3 regions of the Halalkalibacter sp. HAAS-P014 genome follow, and region 3 is predicted to be linked to each of the others. Evidence: a T-box and tRNA genes for the amino acid it is inferred to sense, from the RefSeq annotation. Region 3 holds a T-box; the other regions hold tRNA genes.
The links. A T-box is a leader RNA that pairs with one kind of tRNA and senses whether it is charged. The one in region 3 lies ahead of alaS (alanine--tRNA ligase), so its partner is inferred to be a tRNA-Ala.

Region 1 (10,573 bases), on a different contig from region 3:
ACATGATTTGTTTCTGAATTTGCTTTTGAGATCGTGTTCATTTGTTGTACAACTCGTTGAATATAATCATTTCCTAAACCTGCTTGTTTCATTGTTTCCATTGATGACTCGGCTACCATTGAAGCATTGTCTGCAATTCGTACAATTCCTGTTGTAATTTCACCTACACCTCGAGCACTCTCTTCTGTATTTTTTCCTTGAACTTCTACACTTGTTGCAACTTCTGTAATCGAAGTGGCTACTTGGTTTGTTGCTGCTTTGTTTTCTTCGGCACTAGCAAGCAATTGTTCCGAGGAGGCGGCAACCTGTTCAGATGTTTGGCTCACTTGCTGACTCATCTCTTTTAAACTTTCAGTCATTTTATTAAAAGAATGCGCAAGTTGACCGATTTCATCTTTACTTTTTATTTTAATGTTTTCAATTGAGAGATTCCCGTTAGCAATTTCTTCAGCTGAAGCTGAAACAAGTCGCACATTTTTTGAAATATGTCTACTGAGGAAAATAGCTACAACAACGCCAATTACAATAGCAAGAAGACTAATTACTACTATTAGTTGAACTGTATTCGCAACCTCTTCAGAAAGTTTGTTGCTAGAGTGCTCTAAATTATCTTGTTGTAAAAATAATAAATCTCTTGCTGCAGCATACAACTGATTTAGGACATCAGCTTCTTCTTCTATTACACGTAAATAACCCTCTTCATTATTTTCATTTTTATAAGCAAGCATTCGCTCGGCGATATGGTAGTATTGTTCTTCTGCCTCTACCATTTGATCAATGATTTCTAACTCCTCATTTTGATCTGTTAGTTCCCTGATTAGTCCGATATTTTTTTGAAATTCATCTCGAGCAGCTAAATAATTATGTAACTCATCTTCACTTTCACTATTTAAGTATGTTTGTAGAGCAACCTGCTGTTTATAAGTTTCAAAAATAGAATAGGTCGCATAACGTATTTTTCCTGAACGATCTTCAATCACGTGACCGTATTCATCATCAACTTGATTAAATTGAAGGTAAGTAATGGACGTCATGATCCCTAATAATAAGATGACACTAAAAAATCCCAAAAGTAACTTTCTCATTAAATTCATATGTTGTTCTCCTCTTCTAATAAACTGTCCTCCATTATACGGCATAAATCGACTTTTTTCTGTGAGTTTTTTAATGAAAGCCCTTTTATATGCATGTTTTCTTTGTAGAATAAGTGAAAAAGTTTATACTAGATCATATTGTTTAAAAAGATGGAGGATCATAAAATGAAATTAAATAATATTCGTTGGGGCATCATCGGATGTGGGGATGTGACAGAAGTGAAAAGTGGACCTGCATTCCAAAAGATTAACAACTCAGAATTGGTTGCTGTAATGCGTCGAACAGGAGAGCTTGCAAAAGACTATGCGAAGCGACATAATGTGGCAAAGTGGTACGATAATGCTGATGCACTCATTAAAGATCCTGATGTTGATGCTGTTTATATTGCAACACCACCAAGCTCACATAAAGAATACACACTGAAAGTAGCGCAAGCTGGGAAACCGGTATACGTAGAAAAACCTATGGCACGAAATTACGCTGAATGCCAAGAAATGATCACTGCATGTGAAGAAGCTGGAGTTCCTCTTTATGTAGCTTACTATCGCAGAGCACATCCGAGATTTTTGAAAATAAAAGAGTTATTAGAGCAAAAGGCAATTGGAGACGTTCGGTTTGTCACAACGACTCACTACGAACAAGCGAAAAAGGATGAGATCGACTCGAAAACCCCCCCATGGCGCGTTCAACCCGATTTGCCAGGAGGTGGACTGTTTTATGATCTAGGAAGCCACACGTTCGACATATTAGACTTTTTACTTGGACCTATTAAATCTGCTCAAGGGTTTGCTTCAAACCAAGCGGGACATTACCGAGCAGAAGATATCGTCACAGGAAGTTATCTTTTTGAGTCGGGTGTTCACGGTATTGGAAAGTGGTGCTTTACTGCTTTTGAGAATATCGAAATAAATGAAATTGTCGGTAGTGAAGGGAAAATCACATTTTCGACTTTCAGTAACGAACCCGTTGTATTAACGACAGTAAACGGGACAAAGCAATGGAGTTTTGATCCACCACAACACGTGCATCAACCTCTTATAGAAACGATTATCGCCGATCTAACTGGAAAAGGAAGTAATCAATGCCTTAGTAACGGTTTAACAGGCGCAAGAACGAACTGGGTTATGAATGAACTGGTGAATCATTATTATACTTATAATAAATAGTGTGTATTGCAAAAAGGTATTGCCCCCAAAGGCTGGTTTTGAACTTAGAAGTAGTGGGAAATTTAAATTAAGAGGCTATCTCATCTAACTCGAGACTACCTCTTTTTATGTTCAAATGATTCGTGTGCGACTCGTTAATTGTTTAGATGTTAAGCCTGTTATAGCACCAACGAGTTTTTTATCTATTCCATAATCGAGCATACATTCAGCAACTTGGATTTTTGTCTCTATTTTTGCTTTATGCTGTACATAGTCTAAAAGCGTTACTAGCTCTTCGCGAGAGTACATGGGTTTGTGGTCATTCATCATTCATCACCTCAGGCTTTTTCTATTATTATAACGAATGTATGTTCGTATAATCAAGAGGTGAGAAACCTAATTTTTTTTAAAAAAAAGGACTTGCGATTGTCTTTTTCTTTCGGTATAATATTTTTTGTCAGTAAGAAATGGCCCGTTGGTCAAGCGGTTAAGACACCGCCCTTTCACGGCGGTAACACGGGTTCGAATCCCGTACGGGTCACCATTCTAGAAGATAGAGATTAGAAGTGAGAAGTTAGAAGAAGACTTTTCTAACCTCCAACATCTTACCTCTTACATCCAAACTGGAGGATTAGCTCAGCTGGGAGAGCACCTGCCTTACAAGCAGGGGGTCGGCGGTTCGATCCCGTCATCCTCCACCATATGCCGGCCTAGCTCAATTGGTAGAGCAACTGACTTGTAATCAGTAGGTTGGGGGTTCAAGTCCTCTGGCCGGCATCGTTTTGTTTCGTGGAGGGGTAGCGAAGTGGCTAAACGCGGCGGACTGTAAATCCGCTCCCTCCGGGTTCGGCGGTTCGAATCCGTCCCCCTCCACCATCACTGGGCTATCGCCAAGCGGTAAGGCAACGGATTTTGATTCCGTCATGCGTAGGTTCGAATCCTGCTAGCCCAGCCATTTTTTTTTTTTTTTTAGATGATTGCTCTAAGTAGAGTTAATGATCGATTTTTTTCTTTTTGAGAGGCATTAGCTCAGTTACGAGCAAGGCTACTTGAACAACAACGAGTTGTTCTGACGCAGCAAGCAACAGAGCGTTATTAGAAGAGGAAAGAACAGGTAGGACCCCGGAGCGCAACATCGTCCGTAAGCATCGTGAAATCCTTCAACGGAATAACTGCAAGAGCCATTAGCTCAGTTGGTAGAGCATCTGACTTTTAATCAGAGGGTCGAAGGTTCGAGTCCTTCATGGCTCACCATTTCTACATGTATGCGGAAGTAGTTCAGTGGTAGAACACCACCTTGCCAAGGTGGGGGTCGCGAGTTCGAATCTCGTCTTCCGCTCCAATGGGGCCTTAGCTCAGCTGGGAGAGCGCCTGCCTTGCACGCAGGAGGTCAGCGGTTCGATCCCGCTAGGCTCCACCATACATATTGATATCAAAAGCCATAGATTTACTATCTATGGCTTTTTTCTTTTGATTTATTGTTTGATCGTCATTTGTTCTTTTAATTTTAATTCGTACTCATTGAGGAGTTCGTCGAGCTTTTGACTGTGCTGTATAATCTCTTGTGAATGGAGAGGAATAGTTTTCGCCTTTTTATTTAATAAATCTCTGTATCGTTCAATTTCTCTAAGAATAAGTTGTTCTTTCAAATCCATTTAATCACATCCTTATAAGAGAATGAGTTTAATAGTAAGTTTATAAGATTACCTCATAAGCTTGGCCTTAAGTATTATTTTAATACCCTATTTTTTAAGAAGTGAAACATAAAATCATGTTATGATAGATTTATATAGGATGTAATTCCTATTTTTAGTTGTATTTTGAAACTTTCATCACTATTCATCCGTAAATGAAGATAGATTGAATCTAGGCAGGGGTATTTATATGGATACAATTGTAAGAAGGTTAATTAAAGAAGTGAAAAAAGGGAATCAACAGGCTTTTGCAGAGATTGTTGATCTTTATAAAGATAAAGTATACCAGGTAGCCTATCGCATGGTTGGAAATATTCATGAAGCACAAGATGTGGCGCAAGAAGCTTTTTTACGCGCCTATACGAACCTTGACCGTTTTGATAATAATCGAAAGTTTTCAACTTGGTTGTTTCGTATTGCGACCAATGTAGCCATTGATCGCTTACGAAAGAAAAAGCCTGATTTCTATTTACAAGACCAGGTGAGAGGGTCAGAAGGGTTGACAGTTGAATCGCAGTTAGCAGCTGATGAAGAACGTCCTGATGACCAGGTAGTAGCAATAGAAATGCAGCAATGGGTACAATCTGAGATTAATCAACTACCACCCAAATACCGTACAGCGATCATTCTAAAATATATAGAAGACTTATCGATTAATGAGATAAGCGATATCCTTGATATACCTCCTGCAACGGTTAAAACTAGAGTTCATCGAGGCAGAGAAGCTCTTAGAAAGAGAATGCGTCATGTATAGAAAGGGGTGTTTAGCATGAAGTGTGAACAGCACTATGAAGAGTTAATCGAAAAAGTAGTTGATTCTCGTGCGTCAGAAGAAGAAAAGAAACAATTAGACCGACATCTTAAAAACTGTGCTTCTTGTAAACAACACTTTCATGAGTTAAAGAAGGTAATAGCCTTTGTACAGAGCGCATCTCATATAGAAGCACCTGAAGGCTTTACTGACAAGGTGATGGCTAATTTACCTGAACGAAAGCAAGTGTCAAAGTGGAAACAATGGACGAGGAAACATCCAATTCTTGTTTCTGCAGCTATTTTTATATTGCTTATGCTTGGAAGTGTTACATCTCTTTGGAATACGACTGGTGAGCAAGTGGCAGTTACGGGATCAGGGAAAGTTCAAATAGACCAGGAAAATGGAGAAGTTGTTGTGCCTGAAGGAGAAGTGATTGAAGGCGATTTAGTCGTTCGAAATGGACTATTGAAAGTAGATGGTGAGGTGCAAGGGAATGTACTCTTGGTAAATAGTGAAGCCTATTATGCATCTACTGGTCATGTATCGGGTGAAATTAAAGAGCTGAATCAAGCATTAGAATGGGCATGGTACAATATTAAGAGCTTTTTTAGAGAAGTCATTGCAATTACAGGTAATGAGAGCTCGAATGAATAAAGAGGATGAGTCCTCATGTTACGCGCCTGCTGTGTCGGTCATAGCAGGCGTGTAAACCTTGCTGAGGTTAATCGTCAATGAATTGAAGATCTCTAACAGTGTAGAATTCTACTTTGTTCCTAGACTGTGATATAATGGGTCAAGGAAAAAAGAGGTCTAGATCATAGATCTCTTTAGATGCATGTCTTAATGGTTTGGAGGAAGAGCCATGTTTTCACTCGCAGAAGTTGGTTTGCTCAATTATATTGGGCAAATTGTTGATATTTTGCTCGTTACGTATGTCGTGTACAAGGCGATCATGATTATACGTGGGACTAGGGCAGTACAGCTAGTAAAAGGGATTACCGTCATATTAGCGATTTGGTTTCTTAGTAGGTTTTTGGGACTGCGTACGCTGGAATTTTTAATGAATCAAACATTTACATATGGACTGTTAGCTATCATTATTATTTTCCAGCCGGAGCTTAGACGTGCGCTAGAACAGTTAGGAAGAGGGCGTTTCTTTTCAAGCAGAACAGTTCCTCAAGACGATTCTGTTAAAACATCTATTGACGCCATTGTGAAAGCTTCTTCCTATATGGGAAAGCGACGGATCGGAGCTCTTATGACGTTAGAAAGAGAAACTGGAATGACGGATTATGTGGAGACAGGAATACAAATGAATGCCAAGTTAACTTCGGAGTTGCTTATCAATACATTCATTCCTAATACACCACTACATGATGGGGCTGTGATTTTAAAAGAAAATACGATTTTGGCTGCTGCTTGTTATTTGCCGTTATCAGAAAATCCTTTTATTTCAAAAGAGCTTGGGACAAGACATAGAGCTGCTCTTGGAGTAAGTGAAGTCACAGATTCCATAACGATTATTGTATCTGAAGAAACGGGAAGTATTTCATTAACGAAAAACGGTGAGTTACATAGAGATCTTGATGAGGAGAAGCTTCGTACTCTATTGGAACGAGAGCTTCTAACAGAAAGCAAGCAAACAACCACTTCACGTTGGCAGTGGGGAGGGAAGAAAAATGGATAAATTGTTCAACAGCCATTGGTTTGTTAAAATTATCTCTTTTTTTATTGCGTTAATGCTATTTACAATGGTGAATATTGACGATATGGCTTCTCAACCGGGTGTTTTGCCAGCTATTACACAGGCTTCTTATACTCTTGAAGATGTTGAGTTAAATGTTCTATATGATGAAGACAATTATGCGATCATTGACCAAACAGAACATGTTCAAGTGAATTTGAAAGGGCCACAAAGCTCATTAACATTATTTCAATTAACAAGACCTTCCTACGAAGTGTTTGTTGATGTTAGGGATCGTGGAGAAGGTGTTCATACGTTAAGTGTTGAGCATCGTAATTTCCCAAATGACTTAAGTGTATCTGTTGTACCACAATATGTTCGAGTTGAATTAGAAGAGAAACAAACCGTCTCGTTCCCAGTACAAGTAGATATTATTAACTCGGGTGAAGTTGAGGAAGGGTATACTGTTGGAACACCACTTGTATCACCATTAAATGTTGATGTAACGGCAGCGAAAAGTGTAGTTGCGAAAATAAGTGAAGTAAAAGCTTATGTCGATGTAGCAGGAGCTGATAAAACAATTGAGGAAACGACACCAGTGAAGATTTATGATGATAATGGAAATGAATTAACACTTTCAGTAGATCCTCAAGTTGTTGATGTAAAGGTGCCTGTTACGAGCCCTAACCGGACGATTCCATTAAAAATTGTTCGAGAAGGGGAGTTACCAGAAGGGGTAAGTATTAATGAGATTAGAATGGAACCTGAAGAGGTAACCGTCTATGGCTCGACTGATGTGATCGACAGAATGAATGTAGTTGAAGTGGGTCCATTAGACATGAGTGAAATAACAGAAGACCAAACGCTAGAGGTGAATGTACCAACTCCACCAGGTGTCGAACGTGTGTCACCGGAGACTGTAACGCTCGATATTACGGTTACAGAGGAAGAAACGGTGGAGATTAGTGGAATTCCAGTTGAAGTTGTTGGTCAACGTGAGAATGAGGATGTAACGTTTAATGGTAGCGAAACGAAGGAAATAACGGCTATTGCAAGAGGTTCAGAAGAACAACTTGAAAGGTTAGAACTAACGGATATTCAAGCGTTCGTAGATGTAAGTAATTTATCGGCTGGTGAGCACGAAGTTGAAATACAAATTAATGGGCCTGCTAATGTCGGCTTCAGTTTAATTGAAAATACAATTCCAATTACTATTACATCACAACCTGGTGATGAGTTGTTTGAAGGAGAGAATGAATAATGGGAAATTATTTTGGTACTGATGGTGTGCGAGGGGTTGCAAATACGGAACTTACCCCGGAGTTAGCTTTTAAATTGGGGAGAATGGGTGGATATGTTTTAACAAAAGATACCGAGAAACCTCGAGTTGTGATCGGGCGAGATACACGTATTTCAGGAGAAATGCTCGAAAGTGCGCTTGTTGCAGGGCTTTTATCAATTGGAGCAGAAGTGATGCGATTAGGGGTTATTTCAACTCCTGGAGTCGCATTCTTAACAAAAGCTTTGAGCGCTAATGCAGGTGTAATGATCTCTGCTTCGCATAACCCGGTTCCTGATAATGGAATCAAGTTTTTTGGCCCTGATGGATTTAAGCTACTAGATAATCAGGAAAAGGAAATTGAACGCCTATTAGAGAGCGAAGATGAATTACCGAGACCGACCGGAGGTGCTCTTGGTATCACAAATGATTATTTTGAAGGTGGTCAGAAATACCTTCAATATCTAAAACAAACAGTTGAAGAGGATTTCTCAGGGATCCATATTGCCCTTGATTGTGCAAATGGAGCAGCTTCCTCTCTGGCACCTCATTTATTTGCAGATTTAGAGGCAGACATCTCTACGATGGGAACTTCGCCAAACGGTATCAATATTAACGAAAATTGTGGGTCAACACATCCAGAAGCCCTCTCAGCTTTTGTCATTGAAAAGGGAGCGCAAGTGGGTCTTGCATTTGACGGAGATGCAGACCGCTTAATTGCAGTTGATGAAAATGGCGACATTGTTGATGGCGATAAGATTATGTTCATCTGTGCGAAATATATGAAAGAGCAAGGTTGGTTAAAGCATGGAACTGTTGTATCAACAGTGATGAGCAATCTTGGTTTTTATAAGGGGCTTGAAGAGTTAGGTATTGAAACAAAGCAAACAGCAGTTGGCGATCGCTATGTAATGGAGGAAATGAGAAAAGGTGGATACAATATTGGTGGTGAGCAATCGGGCCATATTATCTTTTTAGACCACATTACTACAGGTGACGGGCTATTATCTGCTTTGCAGCTTGTGAATATTATGAAAGCTACCAATAAGCCGTTATCGAAGCTCGCTTCAGAAATGGAAACATTCCCACAGGAACTAGTTAATGTTCGCGTAACAGATAAACATGCTGTAACACAAAATGAAAAAGTGAGTGCTGTGATTAAAGAAGTGGAAGCAGAAATGGCTGGTGAAGGGCGTGTGCTCGTTCGTCCATCTGGAACAGAGCCTCTTGTTCGCGTTATGATTGAAGCAAAAACAAAAGAACTTTGTGATGAGTATATAGATAAGATTGTACAGGTGGTACAAGAGGAAATGGGTTTAAAATAGAAATGATTTATTGCATAAGCAGCACACAACATGTTGCTTATGCATATTTTTTATTAAGAGCTGCCACTCTCAAAAAGAGATGTAAAATATTTACTTGTAATTGACGATTGATTATTCGTAATGTATGATTAAGCAAGTCAATATTTGAGAGGAGGATTGTAAGAAACTCACAGTAAAAAGCGCCTGAACTATACATCGTATAGTTGACGAGGAGAGGGAGTATCGAATGTTCGGCGGATGCCCTCCGGTTGTAGCATGACAACCGTTAGACTTCTAAGTAAAACGAAGAGGCAACTCTTTGCACAAAGCTAGAAGTAAGCATGCCTTCTAAAAATAAGAGAGTGGGGGCAAGTCTGCCCTCAGGTTGCTTGCCCCCGACTTCGGGAGGTAATTATTTTATGTGTGGAATTGTTGGATATATAGGGTCAGAAGATGCAAAAGAAATTTTATTACATGGTCTAGAAAAATTGGAATACCGTGGTTATGACTCAGCTGGTATTGCAGTAGCAAATGATGAGGGTGTTCATGTTTATAAAGAAAAAGGCAGAATTGCTTCTTTACGTAATGTTGTAGATCATTCAGTTAGTGGTACGGTCGGGATTGGCCATACACGCTGGGCAACGCATGGAGTACCAAGTCGTACAAATGCTCACCCACATCAAAGTGAAACAGCTAGATTCACGCTAGTTCATAATGGAGTTATCGAGAATTATGAGCAACTAAAGAGTGACTATTTGGTAGCTACTGATCTTCAAAGCGACACGGATACAGAGATTATTGTTCAACTTGTTGACCGTTTTGTAAAAGACGGTAAAAGCGTAGAAGATGCATTCAGTCATACATTATCCTTATTAAAAGGTTCTTATGCAATTGCTCTTCTCGACAAACAAAATGCTGATATCGTTTATGTTGGCAAGAACAAGAGTCCACTTTTAATCGGTGTTGGTGAAGGAGTCAATGTTATTGCTTCTGATGCGATGGCGATGTTAAAAGTGACAAATCAGTTTGTTGAAATTATGGATAAAGAAATTGTTTTAGTATCACGTGATAAGGTGACAATCAAGACTTTGGATGGAACGGTGATGTCTCGTGAGCCTTATACAGCGGAATTGGATGAAAGTGATATTGAAAAAGGGACTTATCCTCACTTCATGCTTAAAGAAATCGATGAGCAGCCATTTGTCATTCGTAATATCGTACAAAAGTATCAGAATGAAGACGGAACGGTTCGTCTTGATGAAAATATTCGTAATGCGATGAAATCTTCTGACCGTATTTATATAATTGCTGCAGGAACTAGCTATCATGCTGGTCTTGTCGGAAAACAATTAATTGAAAAAATTGCTGGTCGTCCAGTTGAAGTCCATATTGCAAGTGAATTCCTGTACAATATGCCACTTCTATCAGAAAACCCACTCTTTATCTTTATTTCACAAAGTGGTGAAACAGCAGACCTTCGTGGCGTTCTTGTCGAAGTGAAGGAAAAAGGATACAAGGCTCTAACGATTACAAATGTACCAGGGTCAACACTATCTCGTGAAGCTGATTTTACCTTGCACACATATGCAGGCCCAGAAATTGCTGTCGCTTCTACAAA
Region 2 (10,573 bases), on a different contig from region 3:
GTTCCATTTTTTTAAATCTTGTCGACCAATATAAAATTGGCCACGGTCTTGATAAAGAGGCGACATTCGCTCCTGTTAATAATAAACAGCAATATGACTACGTTACTACACTCATACAAAAAGCAAAACAATATGCAAGAGTAACGGAATTGGGTACTAAATTAAATCCAGATCAGTGGAATAACGGTTATTACATTCAACCAACAGTCATTACTCATGTGAAAAATGAAGAAGAGGTCGTTCAATGTGAACAGTTTGGACCAGTTGTACCATTAGTATCCTATAAAAATGAAGATGAAGTAATTCAAATGGTTAATGATACTGAATATGGCCTTGGTTCATCTGTTTGGACATCTGATTACGAAAGAGGCTTACGTATTGCAAGGAAAATCGAAGCTGGTTGTACAGGAATAAATGGAAGTGTCGATTCTCCTCTTGGAATGAATCTAGTTCCGTTTGGTGGTGTTAAAAGAAGTGGAATCGGCTGGGAAAGAGGTATTTCTGGCTTGAATGAGTATGTGAACTATCATAGTATTACGTATCATAAAAGTTTGGAGTAAGATTACTAGTATAGGTTAATAGATGGGAGGGGCAGGGGTTCTTTCTTCCCCTTAGCCACCTCCTTATTAATAAAGTAAACGCTTCATTTTAATGAAGAATACCTCGTCGAAACAGCTCGGCAACAGCTTGTGTACGATTTTGTGCATTTAGTTTCTGAATAGCTGATTTTACATACTGCTTAACGGTTGCTTCACTTATATACATGGAAGCAGCCATTTCTTTTGTACTCTCTCCAGAAGCTACTCGTCTCATTACCTCCATCTCTCTTCTGCTTAATAAAACTGTATCTTCTGATCGATAGAAATCCTCTAATGTCTTCCCAACAAGTTTTCCGTACAAGGTACATGCAGATAGAACCCTCTCATCTATTTTTGATCCCTCAACAAACTCATTTGTGCATATATAGCCAATTGTCATTGAGCCGAAGAAGATAGGAGTAACAAGTAAGGAGTTAGTAGAGCTTGATAATACATATTTACTGCTTATATTAATGAAATGTTCATACCCTGTACAAAACTTTGCTTTTCTTTCACGAATTGATTTATAGATGATGGGTAATGACCTAATATCATCGCGAATGTCTCTAATTTGAGTAAGACCAGATGTAGAAAAGGAAATAATACCTTCCCCAAGGTAGCCTAAAGGGGAGAACCTAAATAAATATGCATTCGAAACGGGGAAAAGGTCCAAATATACTTCAAGAGCTTGGTACAATTGCTCTTCTTGACTAGAAGCAGTTTCAATTTTTCGCACAGTTTCCTGAATGGTACATTGGGACGTCACCTATATCATCTCCTTTTTGAGGTAGTAATATATTCAAAATTAGGAATATTTTTATTATACAGAAAATTATATTATTTAATTAAGCAACTTAGACTAACCTGACTATAAAAAATCCTGATTAATTTACTAGAAAGGATGATTTCGATGGCTAATTTAGACCCACAAGCAAAGGCTTATTTGGAGGCTTTTAATGCAATGCCAGCTTTACATGAAATGGAGGCGCAAGCTGTAAGAGATATGTTCGCACAAGCCCCACCGGTAGAAGTAGAGCTAGCACGACTTGCAAAGGTAGAAGACCAGCTTATTTCCGTCAGCGATGATGCTGAAATTAAAGTAAGGATCTACACACCAGAGGGTGAAGGGCCTTTTCCAATATTTGTCTACTATCATGGTGGAGGCTGGGTCATTGGGGATCTTGAAACATCGGATGCAAGCTGTCGAATGATTGCAAATAAAACGGGTAGAATTGTTGTTTCTGTAGATTATAGGCTTGCTCCTGAATATAAATTTCCGGTTCCTGTGGAAGATTCTTATAGTGCCTTGAAATGGGTAAGTGAACACGCTGCGTCATTAAACGGAAGCGCTTCCAATTTGGTGGTTGGTGGAGATAGTGCCGGTGGGAACCTTGCTGCAGTCGTATCGTTGATTTCAAGGGATAACAACGGTCCTGAAATTGCAGGTCAAGTTTTAATTTATCCAGTGACAAAGCTCAGTTATGATACAGGATCTTATCAGGAATTTGAAAAAGGTTTTGGTCTTGATCGGGATTTGATGATTTGGTTTGGAAATTATTATATTAACAATGATGAAGATACGCAAAATGTTCATGTCGCCCCGTTATTAGCTGATGATTTAAGCAATTTACCTCCAGCTTTTGTGATCACAGCAGAATGTGATGTTCTTCGCGATGAAGGAATTGAATATGCTAATCGCCTTAAAGAGGCAGGAGTGAAAGTTGCAACGACTTGCGAGTTAGGATTAGTTCACGGGTATTTTACTAATATGGCTGTATTCCCAGACCGTATTAAAGGATCTATAGACAAAATGAAGCAGTTTTTACGTGAACTAAAATAGTAAATAATAAAATGTAAGGGCTTACAAGCGAGGAACAAGTGATCAACTAACAATGCAAAGTTCGGGAGGTAGGTAGAATGGCAAAGAAAAATAAAGTTATTAACTTAGATGCAGTTGTTGTTGGGGCGGGGTTTTCAGGTCTTTATATGCTTCACCGTTTACGTGAGGCTGGCTTTTCTACCCGTGTTTATGAGGCAGCAGATGGTGTAGGTGGTGTATGGTATTGGAATCGCTACCCAGGCGCTCGCTGCGACTCTGAGAGTATCTATTATAACTACACTTTTTCGGAGGAGCTTTACAAGGAATGGACATGGTCTTCTCGTTATCCGGCACAACCTGAAATTCTTCGTTATTTAAACTTTGTAGCTGATAAATTTGACTTGAGACGTGATATTCAGTTTGAGACGCGTATTACATCTGCCCGTTATGATGAAGAAAGAAATAGGTGGTATATCCAAACAGATGATGGAGTTTCTTTGTCAGCTAAGTACTTTATAACAGGAGTAGGCTGCCTTTCTACTTCTAATATTCCTAATTTTAAAGGTTTAGATAACTTTAAAGGGGAATGGTACCATACCGGGCGTTGGCCGAAAGAAGGTGTAGATTTCAAAGGGAAGCGTGTTGGGGTTATCGGAACCGGATCAACAGCTGTTCAAGCGATTCCAGTCATTGCTGAAGAAGCTGGACATCTTTCAGTTTTTCAAAGAACTCCACAATATACGGTTCCAGCACGAAATCACCTATACGATCCTGAATATATACAAAGAGCAAAAGAGAATTTCCAAGAAATTAAAGAAACCATTCGTAAGTCAACAGGTGGACTTCCGACAAAGCAGCCAAAGCCTTCTGCGATAGAAGACTCTGCAAAAGAGCGTGAGAAGGTTTATGAGACTGCTTGGCAACACGGGGGGTCTGGATTTTTCACAGAAACGTATCAAGATATAACGATTAATGAAAAATCAAATGAAACTGCTGCTGAATTCATTCGGGCTAAAATTAAAGAAACTGTTCATGACCCTAAACTTGCTGAAAAACTGTTACCTACTTACTATTATGGTACGAAAAGGCCAATTTTAGATACAAATTACTATGAAACTTTTAACCGCGAAAATGTATCATTGATTGATGTAAAGAATGCGCCGATTGTGGAAATTACAGAAAAAGGGATCCGAACGGAGGAAGCTGAATACGAACTAGATGTTATTGTGTTTGCGACAGGCTATGATGCGATGACAGGAACATTATTTAAAATGGACATTCGAGGCAGGGATGGGATTACGCTTAAGGAAAAATGGGAAAACGGAGCCGCAACAAGAACATACCTTGGTATTACAACAGCTGGATTTCCAAACATGTTTATGATTACTGGCCCTGAAAGTCCTTCTGTTCTAAGTAACATGCCTGTATCAATAGAGCAGCATGTAGAATGGATTTCTGATTGTATAGAATACCTTAGAAAAGAAGATATCGGGACAATTGAGGCAAAAGTTGAGGCAGAAGAGGCATGGAGTAAGCACTGTAGAGAGGTTGCTGAAGCAACACTGTTTACTAAAACAGACTCCTGGTACACCGGACAAAATATCCCTGGTAAGGCACGCAGGTTTTTAATCTACCTTGGAGGAGTTGGAGCTTACCGCGAAAAATGTAGTGAAGTTGCAGCTAGGGGGTATGAAGGATTCTCGTTAGTAAATAAATCTAATACAGTGAAGTAAGGTAATATTATGTGAACTAACCAAGTTTTCTTGGTTGGTTTTCTTTATTAATCTACTTCTAAAAGTTACTTAGAATAGAGTAAGCTTATTGTGGTAGTACTTTAGAGATCTATTTTCTATTTAAATTGACCTTTCTTTAATTATTTTCAAAAAAAGGTTGCTAATGCGTTTTTATTATATTAATATGTTTTGTGTCGGCTTTTAAATTTGAAAAAAAGTTCTAATGATTGATTTAATTGCTGAAAAGTACTTGCGTGGAATTTTGTTTTATGCTAAGATTAATTTTGTCGTCGCAATAGACTTTTCAAATGCATTTCTAGAGAGGACCCTTAGCTCAGTTGGTCAGAGCACTCGGCTCATAACCGATTGGTCGTAGGTTCGAGTCCTACAGGGTCCACCATTCAAATGGAGGATTAGCTCAGCTGGGAGAGCACCTGCCTTACAAGCAGGGGGTCGGCGGTTCGATCCCGTCATCCTCCACCAGTTATTATTGCTTTTTGGCAAAAATGTGGAGAAGTACTCAAGTGGCTGAAGAGGCGCCCCTGCTAAGGGTGTAGGTCGGGCAACCGGCGCGAGGGTTCAAATCCCTCCTTCTCCGCCATTAATCTTTTCGGTTTTTATGGCCCGTTGGTCAAGCGGTTAAGACACCGCCCTTTCACGGCGGTAACACGGGTTCGAATCCCGTACGGGTCACCAACTTTTTAAAACATAAGGTATAACAACTATACATACCGTGCTAGATGGGGAGATGGCGGTGCCCTGTAATCTGCAATCCGCCTTAGCAGAGTTGAATTCCATCCAGCGGTTCGTTACATGTAAGGTTTGCCTTATGCAAGCGGTGTTGACAATTGGGGTCTACGCAACAGAAGCCTATGAACTTGGTCAGGTCCGGAAGGGAGCAGCCATAAGTAGATTATTCTGTGTGCCGTAGGTAACCCTGATCGAGCTGGCTGCATAAGTAACGCTTATGTGTGCGAATCAATGGTTGGTGCACGGTTATAATTTCTTGGGGCCTTAGCTCAGCTGGGAGAGCGCCTGCCTTGCACGCAGGAGGTCAGCGGTTCGATCCCGCTAGGCTCCACCATTACAATTGATTGCGGGTGTGGCGGAATTGGCAGACGCGCTAGACTTAGGATCTAGTGTCTTATGACGTGGGGGTTCGACTCCCTTCACCCGCACCATTTTGCGCTCTTAGCTCAGCAGGATAGAGCAACGGCCTTCTAAGCCGTCGGTCAGAGGTTCGAATCCTCTAGGGCGCGCCATTATGCAATTATACATAAATACTTTTGAAAAGGTCAGCAAAAATTGGCCTTTTTTGTTTTGTCGTAATAAGGTGTACTTATTACTAGGGTAGTGAGTGGAAGTAGACGCAAACTCGGAGTAGATCGGAAGGGACCGGAAAACAGAACCGGAAGAACGAATTGAGCATCAATTTTAATTCGAATTGCGATCGTCATTCAATCAATGGGTGTTCAACTTCGAGAGGTAGTAATAAGGTTGAAGAGTGATTAGTGATTTTAAAAAAGAGCTTACCTGAATTTTTCGGGTGAGCTCTTTTTGGACTTGTTGATTGAAAACTCGAGTAATGATAATACATTGCTAATTTATTTCAATTCTAAATGCGAAAATTCCACGCTTTTAGTAGTTGACCTAACTATGCAAAAAATAACCCTGCAACATACATTGATAATGCGAGGGTGATACTCGCAAAAAGTGATGAAAGGAGGGCTTGGAATGTCTCACGGTTATAAACCAGCTACAGGTTTCGCGTTAATCGTAGTGCTGTTTATTCTATTAGTTATCGTTGGTACAGCGTATGTTTACTAGTAAGATGGAATAGTGCACGCCACTTCCAGGTAAGAGTCGATCATCTCCATTAGAAAGTAAAAGGCAAAGTCATTATATGGCTTTTGCCTTTTAAATTGTCATTGTCTTATGTTCACTTTTGGTTGCCCAAACAAAGCTTGTATTAGCAATTTAAAATTTGTAGCTATATGTATAAATCTGTCGCAAGTTTGAATTTTCAAAAATTAATAAATAAAGCAACTCCTGTGTTATACTCCTTATGTAAGCGCATACACATCAAAAACCTTGGGGAAATGAGTGAGTTGCTATGAAAGTAGAAGATCTAATTAATCGTTTTGTACTAGTTGAAAAGCGTGAGCCGTTCGATGAAAATGAATTATTAGACCATATTCAAAAAAGTTATATTTTCGGGCAATTATCTTTAGTGGAATACAAAAACCTATTTTGTGAACTTGACAAACGTGGAGCCAAAAAACCAGACTCGCTGTATTTTAAAACAGAGTTTTTATATTTTGATGAGGTAAATTAAAGCTAATTATTACTCAGGGGGAGCGATGCTTCGCCTTTTTTGTTTCTGAAATTATTTGTAATATGAAGAGGCAGAGCTTCGCCACAGGCTCTGCCTTTTAATATCTCTATAATCCCCTTAGCATAGTTGCTAAAGTTATCATTAATATACTTTATCTTCAATTGAGACACCACTCGGTTTATAATGAATCTTTATATTCGTGATACATTCAGATGCGCCGGTGTTAATTCCTAAAGTTTGTGCTTCCTTAATGACGTCAAATACTTCATGTAAATCACCCTCTATAACGGTCTCCATTGGACCGATATAAAATTCAAGACCTGATTCTTTTACTAAATTCAGGACTTCAGGAATCATTCCATCAGTGTACATATCTTTTCCGTTCGGCAAAACTTGGAATCCAGCAGTAACGGTAGCCATTCTATACCAATCCTTTCTATAAAATTACTTTCTATTCTTTAGTTTTTCTTTAATGGATCTTGGATCTTTTATGAAATTGTTTTTCGGGCTTAATGCCGAATACAGTGTGGCTGGTAAACCAACTCTGTGTAACTGTAAGAATTACGACGCTTTTCTGATGTTGTTTTACGACCAACCCCTTTCTTTTTGTATATTAGTTTGATACCCTGTCTGATAGTTGTTAAACCTCTATAGAAAAAAGTAGAAACGTTAAGAAAGTAATGGACGAAAGGGGAATTAGATGAAGACAATGTTATTGATGGCATTACTATCAATTTTAGTAGCTACAGGTTGTAGAGTAGATGAGAATCTATCGACTGAAAAAATACTCGAGCATACAATTGAAAATATGAATGAAGTAGAAAGTTATCTTTTTGAAATTAATTCCGTGTATATTGATGGGGTTGGGAATGAAACGGTTTCGCACTTACAAGGGGAGACGCTTGTTTCGCCATTTAGAGCATTTTTAGTGAAAGAGCATGACCTATTTCTATCAGAATTAGAAGTGTATCAATTAGGGAATGAAATTTATTATAGGGAAGCATCAAGTGAGGAACCGTTATTAAAAGCTGAGAATAATCAGCGACCAGACCACATGATTGATGGCTTAGAAAAATTCAAGGTTATGTTGGATCAATTAGAGTTTACCGAGGAAGAGCAAGAAGAGTATTACAGCTACGGATATTCCGTGAAAAATGAAAAGAATAAAAACTTATTTTCCTCGTTTTATCCTTACTTTATTTCAACCGATCCGATGGAAAAGTCAATTAATGATCTTTATTTAGAGCATAGTGAAATTGAGGATTTGAGTATCGTGGTTTTCATAGATAAGCAATCATTTTTAGTTAAGGCTATGGAGATTAACTATGTGCTTCAATATGATTTGTTAGATAGTGGAGATCCGGTACAGATTTCTGAAAAGATCGATATGACATTTAGTGGATACAATGAAATTGAGGAAATTCAACTATCTGACGAAGAGATTGAATCAGCATTGACGTTCCAAGAATATCTTGAACATATTGAAGAGGAAGTAAAGAAAGATAGGGAGAATCATGAACCTGAAGTGATTGACGAGGATCTTGGCAACTCTGGTTCCAATTTAATGAATGATGGACGTTTTACAACGGATGGCGAGTGGATCTATTACTCTTCAAGAGATGAAGGTCTATATAAAATGAAACTAGATGGTAGTGAAAGACAGCAGCTATTTGAAAATGAAGTGGCCAATCTGAATATTTCTGATGAGTGGCTTTTCTTCATCGATAAAACAAGAGGGAATCAAGTGTACAAAATGAAAACTGATGGTACAGAAAGTAGACAGATTACTGATACATTCACAGAAAACTTGGTGGTTGTTGATGATTGGATGTACTTTAAGCCAATTACGAACACACCAACAGGAGAAACAAGAGTTTACCGTTTGCAGACTGATGTAACGAAACATGAAAGACTGCTGGATGATGCTTATCAATTCATTGTGGGTCAAGGGTATTTCATTTACCAATATGAAAGTGGGGGAAATTTGTATTTTCTGGAGTTGGATGACGTTGATTTAGTGCCTGTTATGCTACTAGGTGTTGAAGCAAATCAATTTTCTATTTCGGGTGGGTGGCTCTATTTCGAAAGTGTTGATGATAATAGTCGAATCTATAGACAAAGTGTAGAAAGTGGACAAACCGAGCAGGTGACAGTTAATGGAAGTCAAGGTTTCAATGTACAAGACAATCTTGTTTTCTATAAAAATACAGATGATAATCAAAGTCTTTACCGATACAATGTGGCTACTGCTGAAAATACAAAATTGGAAGATGAAGTGTATTACCTTCATATTATTAATAATCAACTTTACTTTGCCAAGGCTGTTACGCGTAATAAACTAGAATGGTATAAAATGAATTTTGATGGAACGGGCAAAGAGCGAATCAGTTTTTAGTCCTATAAATAGAAGTGAGAATATTTATTATACAGCTCAATGATTGCATAATAATAGATCCCGAAAGAACAAAATATTTTGTTCTTTCGGGATCTATTCATGATTTTTACAAAATAAGATTAGTTTATTTTAACAAATCGACGAGAATGAAGCACTGATCATCACTTTTATGGTGGGAGTTTTTCTCTTTAGTTAGTGCTGTAATTATTTTACTCTTAATCTCTTTGATGGAGATTGATTGATTTTCCTTTAAAAGATTACATAGCTGCTCTGAACCGAGAGGCTCTGATACTCCATCAGTGTATAGAAGTAGTCTACCTCCGTTGGTGTAAGAGAGGGTATTGGTCTTAAAGTTAATACCTTCAAACGCTCCGATGGGAGGTGTTTTAGACTCCAACTGGTTCAATTTTCCGTCGGAGTCTAGCCAGAACGCGGGTGGGTGGCCTGCGTTGATATAATGAATTTCTTGTTTTTGGGTGTCAATTAAAAGATTAATAGCCGTACAATAATGCCATGCTTCTTCGTTATTTTGAAATAAGCTGTGGAGATGGTTATCCAACTCTTTCATAACAGTCTCGGTATGAACTCCTTTTGAGATCAGTCTTTGAAATAGAGAGTGCAGAGACATTGTAATCAATGCTGAAGATATTCCATGACCCATTACATCTAGTAAAATAATTCCGTAACGGTATGGGTCTAGTTCATAAAATCCATAAATATCACCAGATAATTCGTTAGATGCCTCGTAAAACGACTCAATTTGAATATGATCGTTCTCGATAGGTTCAGTCAATGATGTTTCTTGTATCTTTCTAGCTAGTTCTAATTCTTTTTTTGTGTTTGCTTTGTATGCTTGATTTTGCTTATTTAGCTCTAGTAATTCTTTTTGTTTGTATTCTAAATCCCTCAGAGTTGCTTCTGCTTCTTTTTTGGCTTTTAACAGTTCAGTTTCGTACTCATTTCTTTTACGCGTAGGGATAAAAATACAATTGATCTCCGTACGCTCATTTCTATTCATTAGGAGAGCGTTCATAATGACTGGAATTTCTTCCCCTTCAGAGGTTTTTAATGTTGTGTGCATTTCCTCAATGTGCCGTTCCAATTTAATAAGTGGAACAAAATAAAGTTGATGAAAAAGCTGGCCAGGTACTGTAAGGATGGAGTTGAGATGTTGTCCGTTTACCTGATCGAAAGTATAGCCGAGTAGTTTTAGTAATGTTTGATTTACTGATAAAATAAGCCCTTCATCTGATAAAGTCAGAAAGCCACAAGGAGCATGATTCAATTGTTCGTCCATTACATGTTCTCACCTCTGCTATTTTGTAATTCTGTTGAATGATTCTTTAAATAATTACGGATTAACTGTACAGTTTCCTCGGGATGACTCATATGAGGACAATGTCCGGTTGCCTCCATCTTAGCTAAGGTACTATTAGGAAGATGTTGATGAAGATATTCGCCTACTACATTTGGAGCTATTATATCATCTGAACATTGTAAAATAAGGGACGGTACTGTTACGTTTGCCAAATCTTCGCGATTGTCTGTAAAAAAAGTAGCTTCAGCAAATTGACGTGCGATAATAGGATCGGTTGAACAGAAACGATCTTTCAAATCACTCTTTATCTCCGGTCGATCAGGATTATTTATTAATGTGCCGGCGAAGGCCGTTGCCCAACCGATGTAATTTTTTTCCATCATTTCAATTAACCC
Region 3 (10,573 bases):
CTGTGATAAATAGGATTTTACTAACTCTTCAATTAGTTCATCACGTTCAAGCTTACGAATGAGCGTGCGCGCATCCTTATGACGTGGTATGTACGCAGGGTCTCCTGATAGTAAGTAGCCCACAATTTGGTTAATGGGGTTATATCCTTTCTCCTCTAGTGATTCATATACAGAAAGGAGTACCTCTTGGACATCAACATCATCCGTATCATCATGAAAATTAAATTGCATCGTTTTGTCCATAGAGCTCATCACAAACACCTCTTTCATTCTTTGCTATTTCGGTCTGTTTTACGTTTGAACAACCCGGCAAATAGCTTGGTTATTTCCATTGTACAACATTAAAGTCGAATTAGGAAATCGATTTTACATATTCTTCTACAAAAGCTAGCGCTGTTTCCAACTCTGCTGGATTCTTACCTCCAGCTTGAGCCATGTCAGGGCGACCACCACCACCGCCACCACAACGTGTTGCGATCTCTTTTACTAATTTGCCAGCATGAAGGCCTTGTTTGTTTAAATCTTTTGTTACGCCGGCAACAATATTCACCTTTTCACCTGAAACAGCACCTAAAACGATTACGCCTGATGATAAATCTTGCTTTAAGGTATCCACAATACCTCTTAAGCTATCCATGTCTTGTGCGTCAACTTTTTTCGCTAAAACTTTCACACCATTCACTTCAACTGCTTCATTAACAAGATTCCCAGCTTCCATGTTACCCAATTTGGCCGCCAATGATTCATTCTCTCTTTGTAAATCACGAATTTGTTGTTGAGTTGCTTCCATCCGAGCTGGAACGTCTTGTACTCTTTTCACTTTTAAGCTCGTTGCTACATCTTTTAACAATTGAATTTGTTCATTCATATGTTCGTAAGCAGCCTTTCCAGTTACCGCCTCAATTCGGCGTATGCCTGCTCCGATCCCTGACTCCGAGACAAGTTTAAACAAACCAATTTCAGCTGTATTACGGACATGACAGCCACCACAAAGCTCTAAGCTATATTCTCCAACTTTTACAACCCGAACCGTTTCGCCATATTTTTCTCCAAACAGAGCCATTGCACCCATCTCTTTAGCCTCGTCAAGCTTCTTCAAAGATATATCGACGGAAAGAGCATTCCATATTTGTTCATTTACGATTTCTTCAATTTTTGTCATCTCATCAGGAGTTACTTGACCAAAATGAGAGAAATCAAAACGCAAGCGTTCCTCCGATACAAGTGATCCAGCTTGGTTAACATGCGCTCCAAGAACATCTTTTAAAGCTTGATGTAGTAAGTGCGTAGCCGTATGATTTTTCACGATTGATATACGCTCAGTTTCTTCGACGATACAGCTTACGCTTGCTCCTTTTTCAAGTACACCTTCTTTAACTTGAACGGTATGAAGGTGTTGGCCATTAGGAGCTTTGGTTACTGCTGTTACCTGCGCAAGGACATTTTCTCCTCGAATCGTTCCTTTATCTGCAACTTGACCACCACTCTCTGCATAAAACGGTGTTTCATCAAGAAGAATTTGAGCCGTATTACCAGCTGAAACGACGTTCGCAAGCTCTCTTTCAAAAACAATCACTTCGATCTTTGCATTTGCTTTTAAATGATCATAACCAATAAACTTACTTTCCGTAGTTAGTTGTCCAAGCACTTCATCTTGAACTTGCATGGAACCAGATTCTTGACGTGCCGAACGGGCACGCTCTCGTTGCGCTGCCATTTCACGATCAAAACCTTCACGATCGATTTCCAAGCCTTTTTCTTGAACATATTCCTCTGTCAAATCCACCGGAAAGCCATAAGTATCATATAGACGGAATACGTCTTTCCCATCAATCACTTCTTTATTAGAAGACTCTGCATCAACTAGAATTTTCTCAAGAATTGATAAACCTTCGTTTAATGTCTCGTGGAACCGTTCCTCTTCATTTTTCATAACCTTTTGAACAAATTCAGTTTTCTCTTGTACTTCTGGATAGAAGTCAACCATAATTTCTCCAACTACAGGAACAAGCTCATACATAAACGGTCTATGGATTGAAATTAACTTTGCATAACGAACTGCACGTCGTAACAATCTTCTGAGAACATAGCCACGTCCTTCATTAGAAGGAAGAGCTCCATCTGACACAGCGAATGTAACCGTACGAACATGGTCGGCAATGACCTTAAATGCAACATCAGTTTCCTTATTTTCACCGTATTTTACTCCAGCAATTTTTTCTGTCGCTTGAATAATAGGCAAAAATAAATCAGTTTCAAAGTTGGTTGGTGTGTCTTGAATGACAGAAACCATACGTTCAAGCCCCATACCCGTATCAATATTTTTCTTTGGCAGCGGCGTATAACTACCGTCTGGGTTATGATTAAATTGAGAAAAAACCAGATTCCAAACTTCTAAATACCGTTCATTCTCTCCCCCTGGATAAAGTTCAGGATCATTTTCATCATTGCCATAGCTCGGTCCACGATCATAAAAAATCTCCGTGTTAGGTCCACTCGGGCCTTCCCCAATATCCCAAAAATTCCCTTCTAATCGAATAATACGTTCCTTAGGAATCCCAATTTTATTCTTCCAATAATCATAGGCTTCATCATCTTCTGGATGAACCGTAACGGATAATTTATCTGGAGCAAATCCAATCCACTTCTCACTAGTTAAAAATTCCCATCCCCATTCAATCGCTTCTTCTTTAAAGTAGTCACCGATTGAGAAGTTTCCGAGCATTTCAAAGAAAGTATGATGACGTGCTGTCTTCCCAACATTTTCAATATCATTCGTTCTTATCGACTTTTGTGCATTAGTAATTCGCGGATTTTCAGGTATAACCCTTCCATCAAAGTATTTCTTTAAAGTTGCTACACCACTATTAATCCAAAGTAAAGAAGGATCTTCATGAGGAACCAAAGATGCACTTGGTTCAATATCATGTCCCTTTTCTTTAAAGAAATCTAAATACATTTGTCTAACTTCTGCAGATGTCAGTTTTTTCATCTTCGTCTCTCCTTAGTATGTATATTCTTTCGGAACAAAAACAACCATGAGCGCTCACTCTAAGGGTACGTACTGAATAGTTCGTTTCATTACCCCAGGCAAAAATGAAAAAAGAGACTTTTTTCTTTTTTCTAAATGCCGACTAGCTTAGTTACATTTTCATAAAAAAAAACCCTAATCCCTAGAAAAGGGACGAGAGTTTTTCACGCGGTACCACCCTAATTATAGACATGGAGTTATGTCTATCACTTAATTGTCTTAACGCGACAATAACGTCAGAGGTTATCTGCACTCAGGAGTAGCCTTCTGAAACCCTTCACTCAGTGTACTTTCAGCCTAGATACACCTCTCTTTAGAGTGGTCTGCTTCATACTCGTTCCATCTACGTTTTTCATTTGCCTCTATTATAGAAAAACAAACATTAAAATGTCAATCTTTCATAAAATGAAAGCGAATATGCAAGAGCGTAACTTTCCCAATTGCTAAGATCGGAACCGCAACTAACATACCAAGAAAGCCTCCTACTTCAACACCGACTAATAAAGCTAAAATGATCAGTGCTGGGTGCAAGTGAAGTGTCTTCCCTACGATTACGGGCGAAAGAATATTGCCCTCAATTTGTTGAATTACAAAGATAAGAATGATGGTAGCTACACCGAGTTGCCATGATTGTAAAAATGCAACAATTACAGCAGGAATCGCACCAATAAAAGGACCAAAATAAGGGATTAAGTCCATCGCCCCCATAAACAAACCTAGTAATATCGGATAAGGTACACCCAAAATCCATAATCCCGTAGTTGAAATGATAAAAACTGACAAAGATACTAACAGCTGTCCACGTATATAATTGCCGAATGTATGATCTACATCCTTTATATATCTCTTTAACGAATCACGCCATTTCCTTGGAGTCAAATACCAGGATAATTTTCTTATCAACTCATGATCCTTTAAAAAAAAGAACACGAGAAAAGGAATTACGATAAAAGAAAACATCGATTTGATAAGGAAGAGTACTGCGCCTTCTATTTGATCAAAAACACCTTCACTCATTCTTACTAGCTGTACCTTCCATTCTTGAGTTTGGGTTTGTAAAGGCGCTGGAAGTGTATCAATGTATCTTTGTATTCTCTGTGTTTCCTTTTCAATTTCTCTTATTTGGGCTGGGATTGTTTCAAATGCATGCTGTACCTGATTAATAAAAGATGGAAGACCTATTGTTAAAAGAAATCCTAATACAAAGACGATTACTAAGAATATAAGTAAAACGGCTACTGGCCTTGGGATATTTGCATCATCGTGCATCTTTTCTACCAGAGGATGCAGAAGGTATGTTAATAATATTGCTATTCCAACAGGTAATAATAGAGCTCTAAACACCGCACCAATTGGAGACAAAAGTGGCGCTAGTTGAACAATCATATAAAGAATTAGTAGTGTTAGTAAAATAAAAATAAGCCGATATAACCACTTTTGTTGAACTTTATCCATCTACACACCTCCCAATCTATAGTGTGTGCAGCCTTTTTATATCCATACAATTTTTATGCATAGAAAAAGAGGGAGAACTCTATCTAACAAAGGTTAGAGTGTCACCCTCTTTGTACCATATTCTCATTCTAGATCTTTACCCTTCTTTATAAACTATTCTCGTGAATGGTTTGGGTTACATTCCTACTTGTAGGTCCTCGTCTTCAAACAAATCATCCAACGAGCTTAATGAACCATCTTCTTCAACTTGATGCATTGATAGCCTTCCTTTTTGTAAACTCATCTCTACAAAACAATTCCAACAATAGTATTGATTTGTCCCGATTTTTCCAATATCTTTGCTCTTACAATTTGGACACTGCATGGTAAAAAGACTCCCTTCACAGCTGCTGAAAAAAGTCGTTCCCTTTTTCAATAGCCACAATCAAAAACTGAAGAAGGTCCCTTTACTTTTTTCAGAGCTTTTATTCATTTAGGATGGCACGCCCCCCAGCAATGGTTAACGTAGAGTTGCTTTTAACGACTCTTCGCCCTTCCACTAGGTCAGCGACCAACCCTTCTGTCACTTCATACCCTACAATCGTGCCCACTTCTTCATGAAAGTATACATCTTCTAAAAGGCCCAATTTTTCCCCTTCAGCTGTTAAGAGAGCAATGCCATGAAGACGATGCTTTCCATGTTTTAAATGAAATACATCTTTTTCCTTTTTCGTAATAGGATGCAAGGCGTTTTGGTCCTCTACCATCACCCCATCATTTCCAATACTTGCAATGTGTTCAAAAGGTAAACAAAGATGCCTTTGAAACCACCCATTTGGATCTACAAGAAAACCAGTAACAGAACCTTCCTCATAAAACAGGTCCAATACATGCCCACATTCTTTGCCAGAAGAAATTGAAATAACAGGTAGTCCTTCGACTGTTGAAAAAGTACGCAAAGAAATCGCCACCTTTTTTAATTAACGTTAGTGTGTGGCGATTTTATACTTATTATGTTGGTTGACTGTTCCCATTACTTATTGGCAATTCCTGCAACTTTTCCTGCAACATAGAATTTCTATTTATGTCATCTTTTTGAGTAATTGCAGTATGAAACGCTTTGAGGTCTCCACATAACAATAAAAATTGTTTAGCACGTGTGATTCCCGTATATAGTAAATTCCGTCTCAACATTCTTGCATAATTTCTTACGACAGGCATGATCACAATCGGGAATTCACTTCCCTGAGCTTTGTGAATCGAACAGCAATACGCATGGGTTATCTGATTTAAATCTTTTTTTAAATAAACGACTTCTGTTCCATCAAATGAAATGACCAATTGATCTTGTCTTTCTTGATTTTCTTTCGCATAAAAAATCGCGACTATTTCACCTCTGTCGCCGTTATATACATTTTCATCAGGATTATTAACCAGTTGCAGCACGATATCACCGGTTCGATATACAACATCCCCGAAACCAATTTCGCGTCTTTGGTCTGTTTTAGGATTTAACAAATCTTGAAGCATTGTATTCAATTCAGTAATTCCGGCACTTCCTTTGTACATAGGAGCTAGCACTTGGATTTCTTTTGCTGTATAACCTTTTCTCATAGCATTCTCACATATTTGTGATACAACCTGCTTAACTTGATCCACTTTACATGGGAAGAAACGACGATCTGCCTGAGGTTCAAGTAGGTTGGCAGGCATGATTCCTTGTTTCATGCTATGTGCTAATTCAATGATAGACGACCCTTCAGCTTGACGATATATATCAACTAATGGAACTGTCGGAATAACTGTCGAATCAAGAAAATCACGTAATACTTGTCCTGGACCTACTGAAGGGAGTTGATCTTGATCTCCTACAAGCACTACTTGCATACCTTTTGGGACAGACTTTAATAATTGATTCATTAACCAAATATCAACCATTGAACTTTCATCTACAATGAGAAGTTCTCCTTCAAGCGGTTCATGATCTCCTTTATCAAACCCTCCCGATCCACCTTTCCAACCGAGTAATCGATGAATTGTCGTAGCTAGAAGTTCAGTCGCTTCACTCATTCTTTTCGCTGCTCTCCCCGTTGGTGCAACAAGTAAAACCGGAAAAGGGTTACTTGTTGTATATGCTTTTTCATCTAGAGAAACTCCATGAAGCCTAGCATAAAGTTCAACAATACCTTTGATTACCGTCGTCTTTCCCGTTCCAGGTCCCCCTGTTAAAATCATAAGTGGTGATGATAGTGCAGTTTGAATGGCTTCTTTTTGGGACGGTGCATATTCTAATTTTTGCTCTTCCTCTAATTGACCTAATGCTTTTAAGAATTCAGCTTCAGGAAATTCTTCATCCACTTCTTGACTTAGCAAACGACGAACACTTGATACAATTCCTTTTTCGGCGAAAAAAAGCGACTTCATGTAAATTCGATCATCCTCTGTACAAATATCTCCTTCTTCTTGCATCAATAAAATTTGTCCTTCCACTTCAGAACTTTCAAGCTTGCAATCGTAAGAAGACAACAGTGACACCACATGAGGGATCAGGATATCCTTTTTGAGATATACATGCCCCTCTTGCAGACAAAGTTCTTGCAGCAAATAAAGGACCCCTGCTCGAATTCGATCTGGATGTTTTCCCGTGATTCCAATTGCTGCTCCAAGCAGATCAGCTCTTCTAAAGCCTATCCCTTCCACATCAGCAATTAATTGATACGGGTTCGTTTGAATAATATCAAGTGCTTGTAACCCATATGCTTGATAAACTTTCATAGCAAGCTCAACACCAAAACCATGTTTAGACAACGTCATAAGCACTTGCTCTACACCTTGCTGGTCAACGAGCTGTTGATAGAGTGAATCTGCTTTCTCTTTTGTTAATTTGGGGACTTCCGACAAGACCGTTCGATCTTCAACAATCCTAGTTATAGCGCGTTCACCAAGTACACCAACGACTGCTTCAGCTGTTTTTATTCCAATCCCCGGAAAGCGTCCACTTGCTAAATATTGAATGATGCCATGTTTTGTCTGTGGTAAATCTCTTCTAAATTGTTCTACTTGGTATTGGAGACCGAATTTTGGGTGGTCAATTAGTTGTCCAAAAAACAAAAAAGTTTCATCTGCTTCTAACTTGGGAAGAGTCCCAACGACAGTTAGTTTCTTTTCCTTAATGTCTTCATTTGTTTGTTGAACATGGATAAGGGCTACTGTATAAAAATTTTCCTCATTACGAAACACAATGTGACTCACGTTTCCTTTAATGTATCCTCGTTCTATTGTTTTCTCCTCATTGGGAAAGAGCGATTCTTCTTTCACATGTCATCATCCTTACTTGATGGCTTGTTCAATAGTTTTCTTTCCATTGGCAGCTAACGCGTGATCTGGCTGGATAACTAGTGCTTGTTCAAATGCAGCTAACGCATCAGAAGCACGTTCCTTATAGGCGTAAGCCACCCCTAAATTAAAAAAGGCATCTGCATGGCTTTCATCAAGTTCAACGACATGCTCAAACTGTGTAATTGCCTCATCAATATATTCTAATTGAGCTAAGCATAATCCATATTGAAAGAGACCGTCAATGTCTTTTGGTTGAAGTTCTACTGTACGCTTAAACGACGCTAATGCATGAGGAAGCGCTCCAAGCTGGTAATAACTCATTCCTAGCATAAAGTGAACATCTGCTTCATCCAATTTTTCAATTAATGCTTGTTTAAACATTTTTGCAGCCTCTTCAAACTGATCCTGCTTATAATATATTGTTCCAGCCCCGTAATAAGCAGTTGCTGCGTGCTCATCAAGTCCTATTGCCTTATCGAAAAAAGTCAATGCTCGTTCATAATCTCCAAGTAAACCGAGCAAGTTACCAAAGTTAATAAATCCAGTTGGGTCTTTAGGATTTTCCTCAATTGCGTCATTAAAAACTTGCGCAGCTTCTTCATATTTCTTTTCATTCATTAATGCAATCCCTTTTTCATTCAACATATTGCTCCTCCTTGTTTTCTATCTACATTTTACATCGAAAAAGGAAAATACCAATTAGGCATTTTCCCACTTTTTAATCACATGATCAATTGTTCCTCCACCTATACAAACCTCGCCATCATAGAAAACAATAGCTTGTCCCGGTGTAACCGCGCGTTGTCTTTCATGAAAATACACACGCACCTTTCCATCTTCTCCTGGAAAAACCGTAACTTTTTGATCTTCTTGGCGATAGCGTAGCTTAGCTGTGCACGTAAACTCTTTTTCTTTGGAAAAGGTATTTACAATCCAGTTTACCCCAATTGCATCAAGCCCTTCAGAATAAAGCCCTTCGTTATGATACCCTTGTCCAACAATTAACACATTACGATCTAAATCCTTATCAATGACAAACCAAGGCTCACCTGCACCACCGATACCAAGTCCCTGTCTTTGACCAAGTGTATAATACATAAGACCGTCATGACGTCCTTTCACTTCACCATCTACCGTCTCCATGTCACCAGGTTGCGCAGGTAAGAATTCACTTAAGAACTCTTTAAAATTACGCTCGCCAATAAAACAGATACCTGTACTGTCTCTTTTCGTAGCTGTGGCAAGCCCTGCATCTAAAGCACGCTTACGCACTTCTTTTTTCGGCAAATCTCCAATCGGAAACATTGTCTTAGAAAGTTGCTTTTGAGACAATGCATTCAGGAAATACGTTTGATCCTTATTTTCATCAACACCCCGAATTAAAAAGTATTGTCCATCTCTTTCCTCTACCCTTGCATAGTGTCCTGTCGCTACATAATCAGCTCCCAAAGAAAGAGCATGGTTTAAGAAAGCCTTGAACTTTATTTCTTTATTACACATAACGTCAGGGTTTGGAGTTCGACCAGCTTTGTATTCCTCTAAAAAGTAAGTAAAAACTTTGTCCCAATATTGTTTCTCAAAGTTCACTGCGTAATAAGGGATTCCAATTTGATTGCAAACCCGAATAACATCCTCATAATCCTCTGTCGCAGTACAAAATCCATTTTCGTCAGTATCATCCCAGTTTTTCATAAATATCCCAATCACATCATAACCTTGCTCTTTAAGGAGCAACGCTGTAACTGATGAATCAACACCACCAGACATTCCAACAACCACTCTTGTTTCTTCTGGACGTTTTTCCAATTCTTTCACCACCCTTGGCTTCGATTCTAGTTGATAAACTCTTCCTGCTGTCCAAGCCTCTTTACAACTTTAGCCGTTTCAAGTGCTACCTTTTCCAACTCTTCTACTGTGTTCCCTAGCCCAAAGCTAAAGCGAATTGCAGACTGAATCCGTTCACTTTCATCACCAAACATAGCTACAAGTACGTGAGACGGCTCAATTGAACCTGCTGTACATGCCGATCCACTTGAAGCAGCGATTCCAGCTAGATCGAGGTTCATTAATAAAGACTCAATATTTACACCAGGAAAGCTTACATTTAATACATGAGGTAAACGTTCATCTTGATGACCGTTCACTTTAAAATTCACTTGCTCTTTTAACCAAGTATCAATCAGGATTTGAGCGTATCGTTGATATTGCTTCTGTTTTTGTACGATAGAATGAGTAGCAATTTCAAAAGCCTTAGCAAAACCTACGATAGCCGCAACATTTTCCGTACCTGCTCGGCGCTTCCGTTCTTGTTCTCCACCAAAAAGGACAGGCTTTAGTTTAATTCCTTCTCTAGAATAAAGAACTCCAATCCCTTTAGGTCCGTTAATTTTATGAGCAGAAATAGAAAGCATATCAACAGGAAGTTCTTGAAGATTTATTTCAACGACGCCACATGCTTGAACTGCATCTGTATGAAAGACAGCTTGATGTTCTTTTAACAATTCCCCAATTTCTTTTATTGGTTGAATCGTTCCAACTTCATTGTTGCCAAACATTAACGTAACGAGAATTGTATCATCACGTAGAGCTCCTTGTACATCTTCCAGCTTGACTCTTCCTGTTTCATCTACAGGGAGATATGTAATCTCAAAACCACGTTCTTTAAGCTCTTGGCACGCATGTAAAACAGCATGATGCTCAATTTCAGAGGTGATAATATGCTTCCCTTGACTTTCATGTTGAAGAGCATACCCTAATATCGCTAAATTA

Region 1: it has a tRNA-Ala gene. The T-box ahead of alaS (alanine--tRNA ligase) is inferred to sense a tRNA for this amino acid. The anticodon was not compared.
Region 2: it has a tRNA-Ala gene. The T-box ahead of alaS (alanine--tRNA ligase) is inferred to sense a tRNA for this amino acid. The anticodon was not compared.

Annotation. Positions count from the first base shown of each region.
Region 1 is NZ_JBWQTV010000025.1:1,487-12,059, forward strand. It holds gene AC1FXZ_RS19400 (methyl-accepting chemotaxis protein) at 1-1,094, opposite strand, end outside; gene AC1FXZ_RS19405 (Gfo/Idh/MocA family protein) at 1,260-2,261, shown strand; gene AC1FXZ_RS19410 (hypothetical protein) at 2,373-2,567, opposite strand; tRNA gene AC1FXZ_RS19415 (tRNA-Glu) at 2,710-2,784, shown strand; tRNA gene AC1FXZ_RS19420 (tRNA-Val) at 2,866-2,941, shown strand; tRNA gene AC1FXZ_RS19425 (tRNA-Thr) at 2,945-3,017, shown strand; tRNA gene AC1FXZ_RS19430 (tRNA-Tyr) at 3,032-3,116, shown strand; tRNA gene AC1FXZ_RS19435 (tRNA-Gln) at 3,121-3,195, shown strand; tRNA gene AC1FXZ_RS19440 (tRNA-Lys) at 3,419-3,494, shown strand; tRNA gene AC1FXZ_RS19445 (tRNA-Gly) at 3,508-3,582, shown strand; tRNA gene AC1FXZ_RS19450 (tRNA-Ala) at 3,585-3,660, shown strand; gene AC1FXZ_RS19455 (Spo0E family sporulation regulatory protein-aspartic acid phosphatase) at 3,716-3,895, opposite strand; gene sigW (RNA polymerase sigma factor SigW) at 4,125-4,688, shown strand; gene AC1FXZ_RS19465 (zf-HC2 domain-containing protein) at 4,704-5,342, shown strand; gene cdaA (diadenylate cyclase CdaA) at 5,551-6,375, shown strand; gene AC1FXZ_RS19475 (CdaR family protein) at 6,368-7,633, shown strand; gene glmM (phosphoglucosamine mutase) at 7,633-8,976, shown strand; gene glmS (glutamine--fructose-6-phosphate transaminase (isomerizing)) at 9,375-10,573, shown strand, end outside.
Region 2 is NZ_JBWQTV010000011.1:158,829-169,401, reverse strand. It holds gene AC1FXZ_RS09470 (aldehyde dehydrogenase family protein) at 1-560, shown strand, start outside; gene AC1FXZ_RS09465 (response regulator transcription factor) at 649-1,344, opposite strand; gene AC1FXZ_RS09460 (alpha/beta hydrolase) at 1,489-2,418, shown strand; gene AC1FXZ_RS09455 (flavin-containing monooxygenase) at 2,496-4,130, shown strand; tRNA gene AC1FXZ_RS09450 (tRNA-Ile) at 4,454-4,530, shown strand; tRNA gene AC1FXZ_RS09445 (tRNA-Val) at 4,538-4,613, shown strand; tRNA gene AC1FXZ_RS09440 (tRNA-Ser) at 4,641-4,731, shown strand; tRNA gene AC1FXZ_RS09435 (tRNA-Glu) at 4,752-4,826, shown strand; RNA gene ffs (signal recognition particle sRNA large type) at 4,862-5,126, shown strand; tRNA gene AC1FXZ_RS09425 (tRNA-Ala) at 5,139-5,214, shown strand; tRNA gene AC1FXZ_RS09420 (tRNA-Leu) at 5,227-5,311, shown strand; tRNA gene AC1FXZ_RS09415 (tRNA-Arg) at 5,316-5,392, shown strand; gene AC1FXZ_RS09410 (YjcZ family sporulation protein) at 5,865-5,957, shown strand; gene yppF (YppF family protein) at 6,244-6,465, shown strand; gene AC1FXZ_RS09400 (thiamine-binding protein) at 6,607-6,885, opposite strand; gene AC1FXZ_RS09395 (DUF6612 family protein) at 7,166-8,860, shown strand; gene AC1FXZ_RS09390 (SpoIIE family protein phosphatase) at 8,985-10,157, opposite strand; gene AC1FXZ_RS09385 (alpha/beta fold hydrolase) at 10,157-10,573, opposite strand, start outside.
Region 3 is NZ_JBWQTV010000015.1:51,884-62,456, reverse strand. It holds gene AC1FXZ_RS12295 (IreB family regulatory phosphoprotein) at 1-252, opposite strand, end outside; gene alaS (alanine--tRNA ligase) at 353-2,992, opposite strand; T-box leader at 3,178-3,386, opposite strand; gene AC1FXZ_RS12285 (AI-2E family transporter) at 3,422-4,486, opposite strand; gene AC1FXZ_RS12280 (hypothetical protein) at 4,662-4,850, opposite strand; gene AC1FXZ_RS12275 (PRC-barrel domain-containing protein) at 4,951-5,424, opposite strand; gene recD2 (SF1B family DNA helicase RecD2) at 5,477-7,783, opposite strand; gene AC1FXZ_RS12265 (tetratricopeptide repeat protein) at 7,796-8,449, opposite strand; gene mnmA (tRNA 2-thiouridine(34) synthase MnmA) at 8,504-9,610, opposite strand; gene AC1FXZ_RS12255 (cysteine desulfurase family protein) at 9,637-10,573, opposite strand, start outside.